Regions from separate parts of the Paenibacillus sp. FSL R10-2734 genome, predicted to be linked through region 2. Evidence: predicted binding sites of a transcription regulator. Region 2 holds the regulator's gene; each other region holds the start of a gene.
The links. The regulator Rex, encoded in region 2, represses fermentation and respiration genes when NADH is low (regulators of the CRP and FNR family bind a similar motif). The targets are predictions, from matches to a motif close to TTGTGAAATATTTCACAA.
Positions count from the first base shown of each region.

Region 1 (4,156 bases), 3.1 Mb from region 2:
CGATCGTTTTACCGATATCCTCAATGCCTTGATTCCATAATTGATACGTATATCCGCCCGTTTGGGCAAGAATTGCTTTAGAAATAACGTCACGACGTTCTAATTCCTCGACGAAGCGCTTGCCTTCTTGGTTAATCAGGATCGCACCATCGAAGCGGGAGTCTGCAACCAGGGAAATAACACCTGTCTCAGGATTACAGATTGGATACGTTTGAATATTCTCCATGTTTGTCAGTTTGGCGCCAATCGTTTCTGCCATAACGATACCGTCACCTGTAGATCCTGGTGTATCGGTAGACATATATTTTTCATCCATTTTAGGGTTATACTTTTTACGCATCTCTACATTGGATCCAAAACCACCAGTAGCGATGATGACGCCTTTGTTCGCATGGAATGTGATCTTGTCGCCAGTACCCGAAGTCGCAGTTACACCGGTTACTTTTCCGCTTTCGTCCTTCAACAAGGTTTCGGCTTTCATATTCGTTTTGATCGTGATTCGGTCAGCGTCTGTTTTGGCTTTTAACTTGGTAATCAATTCAGCACCTGTATGACCTACAGGAATCAACGCACGTTTTCTGGAATGGCCTCCAAATTGGAACAGATGATCAGGTAAGAACTCTACCTTGATATCATCGCGCAGCCATTCGGCAGATGATAGAGCATTGTCGGCAAGAATACGAACCATCTTTGGATCCCCGAGGTTGTCTCCGCCTTTCATCGTATCATTATAGAACAAATCAGCCGTGTCATCTGTGATGCCAAGAGCACGTTCAACCCAGTTGTCCGGCGCATTCATCTCACCACCGGAGATCAATGTGTTGCCGCCAACAGCTGGCATTTTCTCGAGTAGAACTACATTAGCTCCAGCGCTCTTCGCTTCGATAGCCGCACTAAAGCCAGCACCCCCGGCACCGATGACGACAACATCATAGGTTTGCTCGACTTCTTCTTTGTCTTTGCTTCTACTGACTGCAGCGCCAGCGACAAGGGTAAGTCCAGACTTCGTAATTGCATCTTGAATTGCTTCGAGATATCCTTTGCTTGTAACCGTAGATCCGCTAATGGCATCAACTTTTGCGCTGTTAGTTGCCATGACATCTTCCTTGAGCTGCGTATAAACAGGTTCTGCAAGTACTTCATTTTCCTTATGCTCTGTTACTTTAATGTCAGTGATCTTGTTATCTAATAAGGAAACTTGTACTTTAATATCGCCATGTTTACCTTGCCCAACTCCTTCAAAGACTTGAACTCCGTTTGCATCTGCAGCGGGTGCTGCATCTTTACCGCCGCAGGCAGCAAGCGTGAACATAAGACTGAGGACTAGTAGAATAGATAACAGCTTTTTCGTGTGAGTTTGCATAATATCTCCTTCATTCTGTTGTGAATTGGTTACATACACTAGGGAGAGGAAGATTTGCTAGGCAAATCCTTTATCTCTAGCCTAGACATGAATGGTATTTCATGTGAAAATATGCACAAGACCTATTATAGATTTAGTACAGCATTATGTATTTGCACAGATTAGCGTTTTTTTGTCTTTTTCGGGCATGTAAGAAACGGATATTGTGAAGGGCTATGATTACAATGAAATCAATTCACTTAAAAATTACGTTAATTGCAGGAGGCTGCTTCTTGCTGCTGTTCGTTGCATTGCTTGTAACAATATATTTGGAGATGAACCATACGGTTGTCCCTTTGAATAAGAACTTAACGCAGCAAGTGGTTACTGCACGCAGCGACCAGATCGATTATTGGTTTAATCAGCGCATCGGTGAGATAGACATGTTTGCTTCTCTAGCTTCGGACCACCATTGGACACGAGATGATTTGCTGCAAGAGATCGATAAGTTCGAGGCGAAGAAGCAAGTAGAGTACGAATCCATACGCGTGGTGGATATTCACGGAAATTCCTGGTCAGCAAGGGACAAGCCTTTTTCGATACTAAACCGACCCTACTATCGAAAACTACTGCAAAATTCAGATTCCAATTATGTGGTGAGCAATCCGATCGTATCCAAAGCGAATGCAGCCGAAATCGTCGTCATTCTCTATCGCGTGAATCCATCGGTGAATGATGAGGTAGCTTATATTGCCGCAGCCGTCTCCGTCAAGAAGATGAAGGAGATTGCTCAAGATGTAATGCTATATGACCAGTCAGGCCAGCTTATCGTCGATTGCAGAGAGCTGGGTGAAGGAGATGGAGCGGAGGATACAGCAGATAAGAAGAACATGAGTGTATTTGAGGCTCCAATTCTAAATGTGGAAGGCTGGAAGCTAGTACTCGAAGTACCGAATTCAAGTCTATCGCTAGCGGTGATCAAAACCCAGCGGACTGCATTGCTGGTAGGCGTTCTTATCGGTAGTGCGTTTATCGTCTTTCTGATGCTGCTTGCTTCTTCCATTATTCGTCCAATTCAGTCGCTTCGCCAGGTAATGGAAAATGTGCAGAACGGCAACCAAACCATACGAGCAGATGTTACGCGCTCGGATGAGATCGGTGATCTTGGGCGAAGCTTCAATGACATGCTTGTTCAATTATACGCTGTGGAGCAGGACCGAAAGGAGATGGAACTCAGACTGATTCATGAGCAGATCAAGCCGCACTTTTTATACAACACATTGGATACGATCCAGTGGATGGCAATGGAACATGGAGCAGACAATGTGGTGGAGATGGTGGAAGCGCTTAGCGCGTATTTCCGATTAGGGCTTGGCACAGGCAGTCCCTACATTCTGCTTGATCAGGAGTTGTACCACGTCGAGAGTTATCTTCATATTCAAGGCGTGCGATATGAGGAGATTCTGGACTATGAGCTTCGATATGATGAAAAGCTTGCTCAGTGCCAAGTCGTTCGCTTCATGCTGCAGCCGTTGGTGGAAAATGCGATTTATCACGGGATTAAGCCACTTGGGGATCAAAAGTGCAAAATTTCGATTACAGCATATAAACAGGTCGATTATTTGGTCATTAAGGTTGAAAATAATGGGGTTATGATTCCTGAAGAGAAGCTTGAACAGATGAATCAAGCCCTTCTTGATGATAAATATGATCGTTCTGCCACAGGCTTTGGGCTATACAGTGTGAACCATCGCATTCGACTAGCTTACGGGGTGCCATATGGCCTTGCAGTGAAGAGCGAAGATGGCATTACCGTTATGGTCATTCGTATACCTTTGGAAGGGGAGTGGAATGAAGTTGTGGAAGATTGTCATCGTCGATGATGAAACGATCATTCGCAAAGGCTTGCGACAATACATTGAGGAGAGTTCGTATCTTTTTGAAGTTGCAGGAGAAGCGAAAAGTGCAAACGAAGCATTGAATATGGTGGAGGAAGCCCAACCACATGTATGTCTTGTGGACATCAACATGCCGAATATGAATGGGCTCGATCTGATGAATATATTGCGCGAACGCTGCCCGTCGGTTCTGGTTGTCATCATCAGCGGCTACGATAACTTTGAATATGCACGTCAAGCCGTGCAACTGCAAGCATTCGATTATGTATTGAAACCTGTGCCGAAGAGTGATCTGAACAAGCTGCTTCATCGGATCGATGAGCATCTTCAGGCAAAATATCCTTTGCATTCACATGAAAGCAGGGTGGATAAGGAGCGGGAGCTTCCCGGGTATACAGGGGATGGAACAGTGCTTATCCAAAAAGTGACCGAGTATATTGACAGTCATTATCAGGATCCGGAGCTGTCTATTACTCGAGTAGCAGCGCTATTTCATATCAACCAAACCTATCTTAGCAAGCGTATGAAGCAAGAAATCGGTGCTTCATTCCTTGACTATGTCACCGAGCTTCGGATATCGAAGGCGAAGGAGATTCTGGATGACGTAATGCCGAATATCAAAATCGGGGATCTGGCCGTGAAGGTAGGGTATAAGAGCCAGTACTATTTTAGTCGTGTGTTTAAAAATAGAGTCGGCTCAAGCCCCTTAGAGTACAAAAAGCATCCGTTCGGTTATGGATAGGAGGGCCATTCTCGTCCTGTTGTATATAATAGGATTGAAGCCCTCTGCAGCACGCCATGGATGCTATGCTCGGAGCCGCCTTCTATCAATACGGTTGGACGGAAATCTATTTGCCGCTTGCCAAGCTGCTGATGATGGCCGTTATTTTCTTCGGCGTGGGCATTAATTTAGTAG
Region 1 is NZ_CP150170.1:7,149,230-7,153,385, reverse strand. It holds gene NSS67_RS31005 (flavocytochrome c) at 1-1,363, opposite strand, end outside; gene NSS67_RS31000 (sensor histidine kinase) at 1,588-3,225, shown strand; gene NSS67_RS30995 (response regulator) at 3,194-3,982, shown strand; gene NSS67_RS30990 (hypothetical protein) at 4,039-4,156, shown strand, end outside.
Region 1: the regulator Rex is predicted to act here: its motif matches at 1,465-1,482, upstream of NSS67_RS31005 (flavocytochrome c).

Region 2 (4,156 bases):
GCAGTCCATAATCCACCACATTCTGCTCCACTTCACGTTTCGTTTCGGACATATGGGTATGCATCGGTAAATCCAAATCATGTGCCGCCTGTACAAACTTAACAAAAAAGTCCGGTGGGCAGGTATATGGGGCGTGTGGTGAGATCATCGTCGTAATTCTGCCGTCAGCCTTCCCATGCCAGTTACGTGCAAAAGAAATCGCTTCCGCAAGCTTATGATTCTGTACTTCCTCTGGACATAGGCCTATTACGCCGCGCATCAGTACGGAACGGATACCTGACAATTCGACTACCTCAGCTACTCGGTCCATATGATCATACATATCCAAGAAGGTTGTAGTCCCACCCTTTAGCATTTCTAGTACAGACAAGGAGGTTCCCCAGTATACATCTTCTCCGGTGAACTTTTCCTCCATCGGCCACATCTTCTCCTGAAGCCACACCTGAAGTGCTAAATCGTCTCCATAACCACGTAGTAACGACATTGCGGCATGGCCGTGTGTGTTTACAAGACCTGGCATGAACAGTAGACGACTGCCATCAACCACTTGCACACCATCTTCAATCAAAGGCTCTTCTTTTCCTATGTAAGTGATCAAATCATCTTCAATAGTCATATATCCGCTCAGAACCGGCTCATCCGTTCCCGGAATTAGAAAACGCCCGCCCTTGATTATAGTTTTATTGCTCTTCATTTCTACTTTCTTCCTTTCCGTCTTTCAGGTAATAAGCAAGGCTTTGCAAATCCGTTGTAAAATCGGCCGCATGAACCCGGATATTCGGTGGTGTTTTTAGAATCACTGGCGCAAAATTCAAAATCGCCTCAATTCCTGCTTCAATGAGAATATCCGCAACATTCTGCGCTTCTGAATTAGGCACTGTAATAATCCCAATTCGAATACCTTGCTCGCGGACCGTCTTTGCCAGCTCCTCCATTGGTTGCACAGTCAGTGAGTTGATTTTCCGCCCAACCTTAGGGGCATAGGAGTCAAATATAGCAGTAATCTTCATGGTATCCTTCAAATATGCGTTGTAATTAGACAAGGCATGACCAAGATTACCTGCTCCTACCAAAGCCACATTCAGCTGTTGATCAAGCTTCAAGATATGACGAATTTTTTCTATAAGATAAGCAACATCATAACCAATACCTTTTCTTCCGAAATCACCGAAATAAGCCAAATCTTTACGGATTTGAGCGGGATTTAGATCAAGCTTTTGACCAAGCTCCTGAGAGGAAACGGTTAATATTTCACGATTCTGAAGATCATTTAAAAAACGCAAGTACACAGGAAGTCTGCGAACGACAGCTTCTGATATTTTATCCGATTTCATAATATGCCTCCTAAATTAGTTATTACTTTTTTTCAAATCCTAACAAAAATTCCGTACCTCGTCTCAATGAAGAGCGGTATTCTTAATTCTTATACCGCCCTTCATTTGTAGAGTGATCACAAACTGAAGTTATACGTTTCGGGAAACGCCTCCGTCCTCCAACCACTCTGCTATACGAGGAACCATTTGATCCGTTAGCATATGCTCCATTTTCGGGCCAGGCAGTGAATAAAGGAAATACTTCCCATAGTGAGATTCTATAACCCTTGTGTCATAAACAATAACAATACCCCGATCCTGCGCTGTCCGTACCAGTCTTCCGAATCCTTGCTTAAAGCGAATAACTGCCTGAGGAACAGACAACTTCATGAACGGATTCTTTTTCTGGGCTTGCAATAACTCCGACTTCGCTTCCGCTAGTGGATGATTCGGCGGTTGGAATGGGAGCCTCACGATGGCCAAACAGGTTAGCGCTTCACCCGGAATATCTACACCCTCCCAGAAGCTGCTTGTTCCTAGCAGAACTGAGGCTGCACTGTCCTGAAAACGGCGGATAAGCTTGCTGCGGCTGCCCCCTTCCACACCTTGACCTAGCACCGTAATCTCCTGTGAGGCTAGAGCCTCTTTCAGAGGATCATAAACCTGGCGCAGCATCTTGTAAGAGGTAAACAGGACAAGCATCCGCCCGCGGGTTGTTACCGCCGTTTCCGCTAGCGACTGAACGAGTGTATCCACAAAACGTGCATCTCCCACACTACCCTTCACACTAGGAAAATCACGCGGAATAACCAGCAGTGCCTGTTCCCGATATTTAAATGGTGAAGGTAGTAGCGATGTCATCAGTCGCCCTTCTTCGGCAGCCTCATTTAATCCTAGATTATCAATCATAAACTGAAAAGATTTATCGACTGAGAGCGTCGCTGAGGTTAACACGATACTTTTCTTCTTATCGAAGAAGAGATCCTTAAGCTGGGTACTTACATCAACAGGGACGGCATACATCTGTAGCGATTTGCTGCGATAATTTCCATTCGCCTCCAGCCAATATACTACATTCTCGTCGTTTAATCCCATAAAAAACCGTATTTGCTCACGTATAGAAGCTAAATCCTTGAATAAGCCGCTAATATCGGTAACTAGACTGTCTGATGATGATTGGCCTTCTTGATCGCGCATCTCATTAAGCATTTTATCACCCTTACGGATAATTTCACTTAATGTCAGATTTATAGTATTCTCTAAAGCAACCAATTCATCCCAATCTTTCGGTTTCCGAGCAGGAAGTAAACGCATAACTAATTGTCCAGCTTCTCCCGCCGCTGCATCACTGCGTTCCGGCAAAAGGCTGAACAGTTTGTCACTAAGTAGATCCCAGGTTTCTTTTATGGTAAGCAGATCTGGATAGATTCTATCAATGACTCCGCTCCATTCAGAAGCTTCCTCGCTGCCTGATGACTGAAGCATTTGGCGAAGAGTAGGAAGCTGGCCGTTTCGACTATCTTTGTAAAGACGCGATAGCGTATGCGCCACCGTGAAATGCTTCATATGCATACCTAAATGCTTGCCAGCTACATCCTCCAGATGATGGGCCTCATCAATCACAAGATGCTCATAAGCTGGGAGCAACTGATGACCCGCCTTAACATCCGCGAACAGCTTAGAATGGTTCGTAATGACCACGTCAGCAATACCCGCTTCGTGCTTAGCCCGGTGATAATAACATTTGCGGAACCATGGACACGAACGGCCTAGACAGGAATCGGTATCACTTGCAACCGTCTCCCAGAAATCACCGCCTCGACCGCTTAAATTGAGCTCTTCATCATCTCCAGATTCACTTTGAGTCAGCCATACGATCATCTGAGCCGCAGTAAGCGCGTCTTCCCTTGGGCTTATAAAGTCCTTTTTGTTAATTTTATGTTCAAACTTACGCAGACACAAATAATGTCCTCTACCTTTAAAAATCGCAGCTTTAAATGGAAAAGGAACTACCTGCGTTAACAAAGGAATATCTCGCTCCCGTAATTGGTCCTGCAAATTAATGGTATGAGTGCTGACCATGACCTTTTGATCGGTGCGAACGCTTTGATAAATAGCAGGCAACAAATAACCAAGCGATTTGCCGGTTCCTGTTCCTGCTTCGATCAGAAGATGTTTGTCTTCAGCAAGTGCCGTCATCACATCATTGATCATAATATCCTGAGCTTCTCGGCTTTCATACTGCGGTAAAGTGTCTTTAAGCCGTTTAGTTACTTCATCCATATAATCTGTAAAAGATAAATTCTCTAACGGATTCTCACCATGCCCATCCCTAGGAGAAGCTAACTCATTCCAGTCTCCCACAGCAAGCGCTAATTGACGATAGAAAGTCAGATCACCTTCGGGCTGAAGCGTCTCCGCTTCCCGTTCACGCAGTAGACCATCAAAATACCAACCTAAATCACTATCCTCTTCGGTAAACAGCTCACAAAGTCTCTGGATGATCAGCAGAGGCAAATCGTAGAGCTCCTCCAGACATTTCAGCAATACAAGAGCAGTTGCAAGTGCATCACTGTCTGCCTGATGTGGGCGATCATGTGTCACTCCAAAATGGGAACTGACCGATCCTAGTTGATAGGATGTGAGAGAAGGAAAGCAGATTTTCAGAAAATCAATCGTATCCAAAATCCGTCCTTGAAATGGCAGATATCCACATCGATCTAAAGCATTTTGCAAAAAATGGAAATCGAATGCGACATTATGCCCTACAAGCACAACATCATCCAACAGCGGAACAAGCTCCATCATCATCTCATCCAGCTCAGGCGCATCCTTTACATCAT
Region 2 is NZ_CP150170.1:2,955,398-2,959,553, reverse strand. It holds gene NSS67_RS12895 (amidohydrolase) at 1-694, opposite strand, end outside; gene NSS67_RS12890 (redox-sensing transcriptional repressor Rex) at 681-1,334, opposite strand; gene dinG (ATP-dependent DNA helicase DinG) at 1,464-4,156, opposite strand, start outside.

Region 3 (4,156 bases), 3.1 Mb from region 2:
GCTCAATTAGATGGTATCAGAAGAGCAGGAGATTAAGAATGATTCAGATCTTCAAATTCCTATCAACCATGAAGAAATTGAAGCGGTTAGAAAAGATAGCAAGGGGATCATCCCGGAGGATCGTTTAATAGTCATTGCAAGAAGTAGAAAAATATCAGAAGTTGCAAAGGAGCTTTTGTCAGCACAGACGTCATTAAGTAAATCGAATTTTATTGTTAAAGCTACTAAGTATTTATCTATTTCCATAGAGGAGAGCTTAGAAAGCGACGATATCTTGTTGAATATTCTAGCCTTAGTGGACAGACGAGTTGGAAAAAAGCGGATTTTAAACATGAGCGAGAAGATGAAGTTAAAGCATCCAATTGTGCAATATTTTTATGAACTACGGCGTAGTACATTATAAAAATAAATAACTTCATTGAATATTCAAGAAACACTCCCTACAAAAATCCCTAATTCTACGCGACTTCTTCCCACCATAACAATAGCCATGATAATGAGAGGGATGTTCGCATATGGTGCATATGGAATCGGAGAGTGTCGCTCTACTGGTAAGGAAGGATACAGTGTTATGAGATCCTTATATTTATTGGACTTTACGGACAAGTATGAGGAAAAATCGTTATTCAAGAGATGGCATCATTGCCGTCTCTTTTTTGTTTCTTTGGTCACTTTTTTAGCATTGCTCTGACTCTGGTTCCCTCTACGGCATCCTACGATCACAAGCATGAAAGACTGCACGAAAATTAACGTTGATGCTTATGTTTAAGCCCTCTCTGCTCTGCTAGGTGACGGGAATCATAGACGTACTTACGTGAGGTTGCTACGATGTTCCATGGAAATTAAGTGAAAGTGATCACAAGAAATTACAGAAGGAGTTATTTATCGTGAAAAGAATCGTAACACTGAGCACCCGCAAACTGATGGATACCGCAAAACACGGCGGATGCGGCGCATGCCAGACATCTTGCCAGTCCGCTTGTAAAACTTCCTGCGGCGTTGCAAACCAGAAGTGTGAAAATGCAATGAACAGATAGGATTCGGAATTTTACCGCCCATTGCTCTGCTGATGGGCGGCTATTTTTAAGAAATGGATACTATCCCTAAAGGATGGCAAAGCCGTTTCTACTTGTGTGCAAAAGGAGCTTGATTAGTAAGTATGATTCATCAATATAAACTAAACGGATACAATATCGTGCTCGATACCTATAGTGGCTCGGTGCATGTTGTTGATGACCTAGCATATGAAATTATAGCGGATTATGAGAAAACTTCCCCCGAAAAAATCGTGACAACGCTGTTGGATAAATATAAAGATGATTCCAGCATTTCCGAGAGCGACATTCGAGAAACCATCGCGGATATCGAGGAACTTAAAAATGATGGACAGCTTTTTACAAAAGATGAGTATGAGAACCTCTCGCTCGATTTAAAAAAACGAAAAACTTATGTTAAGGCGCTCTGCCTCAATGTTGCGCATACCTGTAATCTATCCTGCGACTATTGCTTCGCCAGCCAGGGGAAATACAACGGAGATCGGGCAATCATGAGCTATGAGGTTGGACAAAAAGCTATCGATTACCTGCTTGAAAATTCGGGTCATCATCGAAACCTGGACATCGACTTTTTCGGCGGGGAACCGCTTTTGGCCTGGAAAGTAGTTAAACAAATCGTAGCTTATGCAAGAAGCAAAGAACAAGAATACAAAAAAAAGTTCCGCTTCACCTTCACGACCAACGGGATGCTGCTGAACGATGAGGTCACCGAGTTTTTAAATCAGGAAATGTACAATGTCGTATTAAGCCTGGATGGAAGAAAAGAGGTTCATGACCGACTTCGCAAAACGGTTAACGGAAAAGGCAGCTACGATCATATTGTTCCGAAGTTCCAGGAATTCGTTCGTAAGCGTGGGGACCAAGAGTACTATGTACGAGGAACTTACACTGGTGAAAATGTCGATTTCACCAATGATATCTTTCATATCGCAGACCTTGGTTTTGACAAGATCTCGATGGAGCCGGTCATCTGTGATCCAAAGGAACCTTATGCACTTACCGAGGAGGACCTCCCGGAGATATACAACCAGTACGAAATTCTCGCCAAGGAAATGATCGGGCGTGGTGAGCAAGGCAAAGGGTTTACCTTTTATCACTACATGCTAGACCTCTCGGAAGGACCTTGCATCCAAAAGAGAATTACTGGCTGTGGTTCAGGAACGGAATATCTTGCTGTCACCCCTTGGGGAGAGCTTTTTCCTTGCCACCAGTTCGTAGGGGATGAAGAGTACAGCATGGGAAACCTCTGGGATGGAATCACACAGCCTGAGCTGCAATGTCAATTTAAAGAGAGCAACTGCTACTCGAAGCCGGAATGCAAGGACTGCTGGGCGAAGCTCTACTGCAGCGGCGGTTGTCCTGCCAATGCGCTGCACGCGACGGGTTCCCTGGGCGGAACCTATGACTTCAGCTGTGACATCTTCCGTAAGAGGGTTGAATGTTCCATGATGGTGAAGGTAGATGAATCCATTAGAGCGATGGAAGAACAGCCTAACTAATTAAAATAACGGATGAATACACTATAACCGAGAAATAGACACTTTTAAATGAAGTGTCCTTTCTCGGTTTTTTTTAATGCGAAAATCCCGGGTTTTTACTTTAATTTAATAATATATATATGACAAAAGGCACAATGAATTCGCAATTCAATAGTTTTATTTGTCTAAAAATAAACTTTTATCCGAGAAATGTCGATATAATAGGATAGAAATCTTCTTTTCTGTAGTAACTGCAATTAAGGAAGCGTTAACAATTATATGAATAGTCATTCGACAAGGAGGAAAGCAATGTTAAAAAAGATAGGCAAGATTGGATTGGCTTTTATATTGGTTATTGGACTGTTGCCAATGATTTCACTCCGGGCATACGCTGCTATGCCTTCATTCACCAAAACACTGGACTTTCCCATTCAGACTCCGGTTACAAACGCCTCGGGCAAGAATGTTTCTGATGTTGATATTCTTCCTGGCGGAAGTACCGCAGTAGTGCTGAACACATTCGCTTACCAAGGAAATTCCCCCGTTTATACTTATTTTCTGAAGGTATTTGATAGCGCAGGAGCTCCTAAAACGGATGTTCCTCTAAGTAACTTAATGGATACCTATTACCAAATGACTGATGTAAATATGCTTGCGCTAAGTGATGGAAGGATTCTGATTACTTACCATAAAAGCGACAGCGGTGCTGGCAATTTGCAATTGGGGACCGTTAAGGAAAGCACTCCTAATGCCTATTTTATGGTGCTAAACCAGTCCGGACAAAAGGTGGTCGGTCAGACGCAGATAAATACATTTTCTGCTAGTAGTCCGGCACTCACACGCTTTGTATCCATAACGGAGTTGTCGGACGGCAATGTAGCTTTTTCCTGGCAGCGAAACGACAATATTAGCACGGCTACACGTGTGTTCACTGTTTCGGGTAACCCAGTCTCTGGTACACCTGTTTCAAGCGAAACACTTCTGGTTCAGTATGTTGCGAGCATGTCTTATGTATCTGCTGGAGACGGCGTATATATGGTTGCGTACAATTCGGGACCTGGTACGGATAGAATTTTTCTGAAAATATTCAGTAATAATGGGACTCTGTTAAAAACGATTGATGAAGGAATAAGAACGGATGAAAAACAGCTGTTTTTGTCTACGTTGAACAACGGGAACTTCATGTTCAGCCAATATAACTATAGAACCAACTCGTCAACGGTCTCTTTATATGATAAGGATGGTACGAGAAAGGGCGGTTTTACGGTAAGTGGCTATCTAGGTGAATCCTCGGCTGCTATTTATAGGGATGGTGTAAATCCGGGATTTGTAACAGTAAGTACGGACTCCGCTTCTACTGATGCCATCAATGATGCATACAACAACGGTAAAGAATGGTCGGGAACGCAGTATGCTTACCTGAATTATTATGACAATGACGGCAATTTGGTCTTTTCATCGGATCAGCCTGTAGATTCCGCTCCGGTGGTTATGCAGGGTTACAATGAAGACACTTGGATGTATGCTGTGGAATATTATCCAAGCTTCCGATTGTATCCCACCTTTGGGGATAATCTTGTCTTAGTGACAACTGATAATACGGATGCTGATCATTATAGAATA
Region 3 is NZ_CP150170.1:7,141,013-7,145,168, reverse strand. It holds partial or broken gene NSS67_RS30975 (hypothetical protein) at 1-403, shown strand, start outside; gene scfA (six-cysteine ranthipeptide SCIFF) at 888-1,037, shown strand; gene scfB (thioether cross-link-forming SCIFF peptide maturase) at 1,160-2,554, shown strand; gene NSS67_RS30960 (S-layer homology domain-containing protein) at 2,843-4,156, shown strand, end outside.
Region 3: the regulator Rex is predicted to act here: its motif matches at 845-862, upstream of scfA (six-cysteine ranthipeptide SCIFF).

Region 4 (4,156 bases), 2.6 Mb from region 2:
AATCTAGCCGATGGTATTTTTGTATCGATAATCTGTACATCCCATGCATAGTTTTCTTGGATACGTCCAATAGGTAAGCTTAAACTTTCACCACCGCCAGCAGTAGCAAGATAAAAGGATTCATCAATCGTAATCCGCGATCCTAGTAAGCCACGCTCTTGTGCAGGAAGGGAAGGATTAACGCCATCCTCTAGCATTCTTGAAGACATTACAGCTTGTCTGATGTTATCGAAGAGACTAGGAGAAAAACCTCCGGAAATATCAGACCCTAAACCAATCTCCACACCCTTGGCATGAAAATGAGCGATAGGGATGACACTATTGGCAAAATAAGCGTTCGATATCGGACAATGCGCAATAGCCGTTCCTGTCTCCGCAAACAAATTCACATCATCTTCATCTAAAAAATTGCAATGTGCCATTACAGATTTATCACGGAGCAGACCGAAGTCATGCAAGGCAAAGGCGTCGTTTTTTTGGAATCGTTCTTGTACATAACCATGCGCCCAATCACTTTCACTGCAGTGCGATTGAATATAAGTATCATATTTAGCGGCCAAGTCTCCCAAACCTTGCAAAGCCTCATTTGTACAGCTTGGAATGAACCTAGGTGTCACTACTGGATAAACGCCTTGCTTAGTAGATTTGGCTAATTCCTTTACAGCTAATATAAATTCCTCCGTATCTACTAATGCGGTGTGGGTGTCAGTATCGCGATAGTTTTCTGGATTTCCCTGAGGATCGTCCATCACCACTTTTCCAACAAGTCCGCGTTGCCCTTTTTCCGCACATATTTGAGCTAATAATAAGCTGGCTTCTTTATGTACCGTTGCAAAATAAAGAGCTGTAGTGGTTCCGTTCGCGAGCAAAGTATCAACCACATCATCGTAGATCTTTTTTGCAAAATCTAGATCCGAAAATTTAGATTCCAATGGGAAGGTGTACGTATTTAACCAATCATAGAGTGGAATGTCTAACGCAGTTCCGGATTGAGCCCACTGCGGTGCGTGAACGTGTAAGTCGATAAAGCCAGGCAAAAAATACTGACCTTCAGCTAATCGATGGAAGTTATCTTGGTCTTGATAAGTATCTAATAAAGGTTGATAGTCGGGCTCCGCTGGTGAAACGATCTTTTCTATCATCCCATCTGTATTAATGCAAAAGAGGTGGTCTTTTAAAATTTGAATTTCCCTTGGTGATTTGCTTGAAAATGAAGTACCTAGGAATAATTGCATATATTCAATCATAATATCCGCCTTAATGTTCGTCTTTTGGTGTTCGTTTGTTATTATAATCCGTAAAAAACGATAAGTCTATACCTAAAGTCGAACAAAAACGAACATTGGATGCTGAGATAATCTCTAATTAGACCGAAATTGTTATCATTACGTAAAATGTATGCGGTTACTTACTTATGCTATAATACATATAGATTAATTAGGTTAAGCGCTTAAGAAAAATAGGTTAGGAGTGTTACTGAAATGAAAAGATATAATATTATGCGTCCAATTATGCTAATTGCTGTCGCATTGCTTACGAGAAGCTTGGTTACTAACCTGTGTATTTTGATTGGGTTGACATCCGAAGTGGCTAGTAGTATAGGTACGCTGGGCATGGTCATCGCCGGTTTAGTGATGTATAATCGCATGAACATTCGCCGCCGAAAATAACGAACAGATTTCTAGAATCCGATCCATCCGGTGGATTAATAAGTCATGAGTGTAATCGTATAAACTGCTTAGTTATTATGTTATAGTAAAGATTGAAATAAACATGTAATCACCTTAAAAGGAGTACCTCATGACACAGTTTGTCTACAAGCAAATTATTGATGATCTAAAAATGAAAATCTTTGCTGGGCAGTTTCCTGATATGAAATTACCGGATGAACGGAGTCTCAGTGAGACTTATCAAGTGAGTCGTAGTTCCATTAAAAGTGCTCTGACTAAAATGGCGAATGCCGGCATTATTTTTAAAAAACGTGGTTCAGGAACCTTTATTAACCCGTTATACATAAAAAATGAATCTATTTTTAACTACGAAGGCTCTAATTTAGGCGTTACCGACAATTTTCATATGCATGGCAAGAAGCCTAAGATTAAAGTGTTGAAGTTCGAGGTCATCCCACCAACAGAAGAGTTACAGCGGGATTTGTTTTTAGGGCCGCATGACTTTGTTTACAAAATTGTTCGATTACGTCTCTTTGAAGATGAGCCCTTTATGATTGAAACAGGGTATATCCCGATAAAAATCGTACAAAATTTAAATCAGACGATTATCGAGGGATCTATTTTTAATTATTTGGAGGATTCGCGCAACTTGGCGGTTACCAAATCCTTTTTATCAATATCTGCAGAACCATCCGATTCCAATGATCAAGAACTGCTGAATTTGCAGGAGAATGAGCCCGTTAGTATTATGGAAGGCATTTTCTTTTTGGATAATGGCACACCTTTTGAATTTTCGCATATGCGATTCCACTACAAATTTTTAAAATTTAATACATTTGTATCGGTTGATTAAAAATAAGACTGGGGAATTTTTCTCAGTCTTATTTTTTTTATTTTGCACAAAATATAGTTGAGCTACCGACCATAAATCTCATCGAAAAATGATCCTATATTTTTACAGAAATTTAAATATCAAAGGTTTTTTACAGTGAATTTACTCCGTTTTTCATACTATGTTCATATTTTCACATAATTGGACCGTATCATTTGTTGGAAAGGTTGAATTAATTTTTGGCGGCGGTATGATGTACTTGTAGAAGTAATACGGCAATGTAAATATAAAAAGAATTTGGGGAGTGGAAGAAATGGTATTATCCATGGAAGTTGATTACTCATCAAAAACTTATTTTGAAAAGCTCGATGCTTATTGGCGCGCGACGAACTACATATCTGTAGGTCAACTGTATTTGAAGGATAACCCGTTGTTAAAGGAACCACTGAAGGATGCAGATGTAAAGATCAAGCCAATCGGACACTGGGGAACTATTCCTGGCCAAAACTTTATCTATGCCCATTTGAATCGGGTCATTACTAAATATGACTTGAACATGTTCTATATTGAGGGTCCTGGTCATGGTGGTCAGGTTATGGTGTCTAACTCCTATCTCGATGGTAGCTACACTGAAATTTATCCTCAAATTACGCAAGATATCCCAGGTATGAAGAAGTTGTTCAAACAATTCTCATTCCCAGGTGGGATTGCTTCTCATGCTGCTCCTGAAACACCTGGTTCTATCCACGAAGGTGGCGAATTGGGTTACTCCTTATCTCACGGTGTTGGTGCCATACTAGATCATCCAGATTTGATCTCGGCTGTTGTAGTTGGTGATGGCGAGGCTGAAACTGGACCCCTAGCTGCTTCATGGTTCTCCAACCGATTCATCAACCCTGTTACGGATGGTGCGGTTCTGCCGATCTTGCACTTGAATGGTTTCAAAATCAGTAATCCGACAATCCTATCCCGTCAATCGAAAGAAGAAATTACAGCATACTTTACAGGTATGGGTTGGGAACCATTCTTTGTTGAAGGCGAAAACCCTGATCTCATGCATCCAGAAATGGCGAAGGTGCTCGATACTATCGTCGAACGAATTGAAGCGATTCAAAAGAATGCGCGTGAGAACAATGATCTTACTCGTCCGGTTTGGCCAATGCTGGTCTTCCGCTCTCCTAAGGGCTGGACAGGTCCGAAGCAATGGGACGGTGTACCAAATGAGAATTCGTTCCGTGCCCATCAGGTGCCAATTCCAGTGGATCAAAAAAATATGAAACACGCCCCAGCATTGCTGGAGTGGTTGAATAGCTATAGACCAGAAGAATTATTTGACGACAACGGTACTTTGAAGGCTGAAATTGCGGAGATTCTACCTACAGGCAACAGTCGTATGGGGATGAACCCTGTTACCAATGCTGGTAATCTAATTAAAGATCTTAAATTGCCGGATTTCCGTAAGTTTGTACTTGATAATTCCACACCAGGTCAAGTTATTGCACAAGATATGGCCGTGCTTGGTAAATACATGAAAGATGTGATTTCTCTCAACGAAGAGAACCGCAATTTCAGAATTTTCGGACCGGATGAAACGATGTCCAATCGTCTAGGACCTGTCTTTGAAGTAACGAAACGTCAATGGCTAGATCAAATC
Region 4 is NZ_CP150170.1:334,716-338,871, reverse strand. It holds gene guaD (guanine deaminase) at 1-1,247, opposite strand, end outside; gene NSS67_RS01565 (hypothetical protein) at 1,482-1,670, shown strand; gene NSS67_RS01560 (GntR family transcriptional regulator) at 1,801-2,523, shown strand; gene NSS67_RS01555 (phosphoketolase family protein) at 2,816-4,156, shown strand, end outside.
Region 4: the regulator Rex is predicted to act here: its motif matches at 2,684-2,701, upstream of NSS67_RS01555 (phosphoketolase family protein).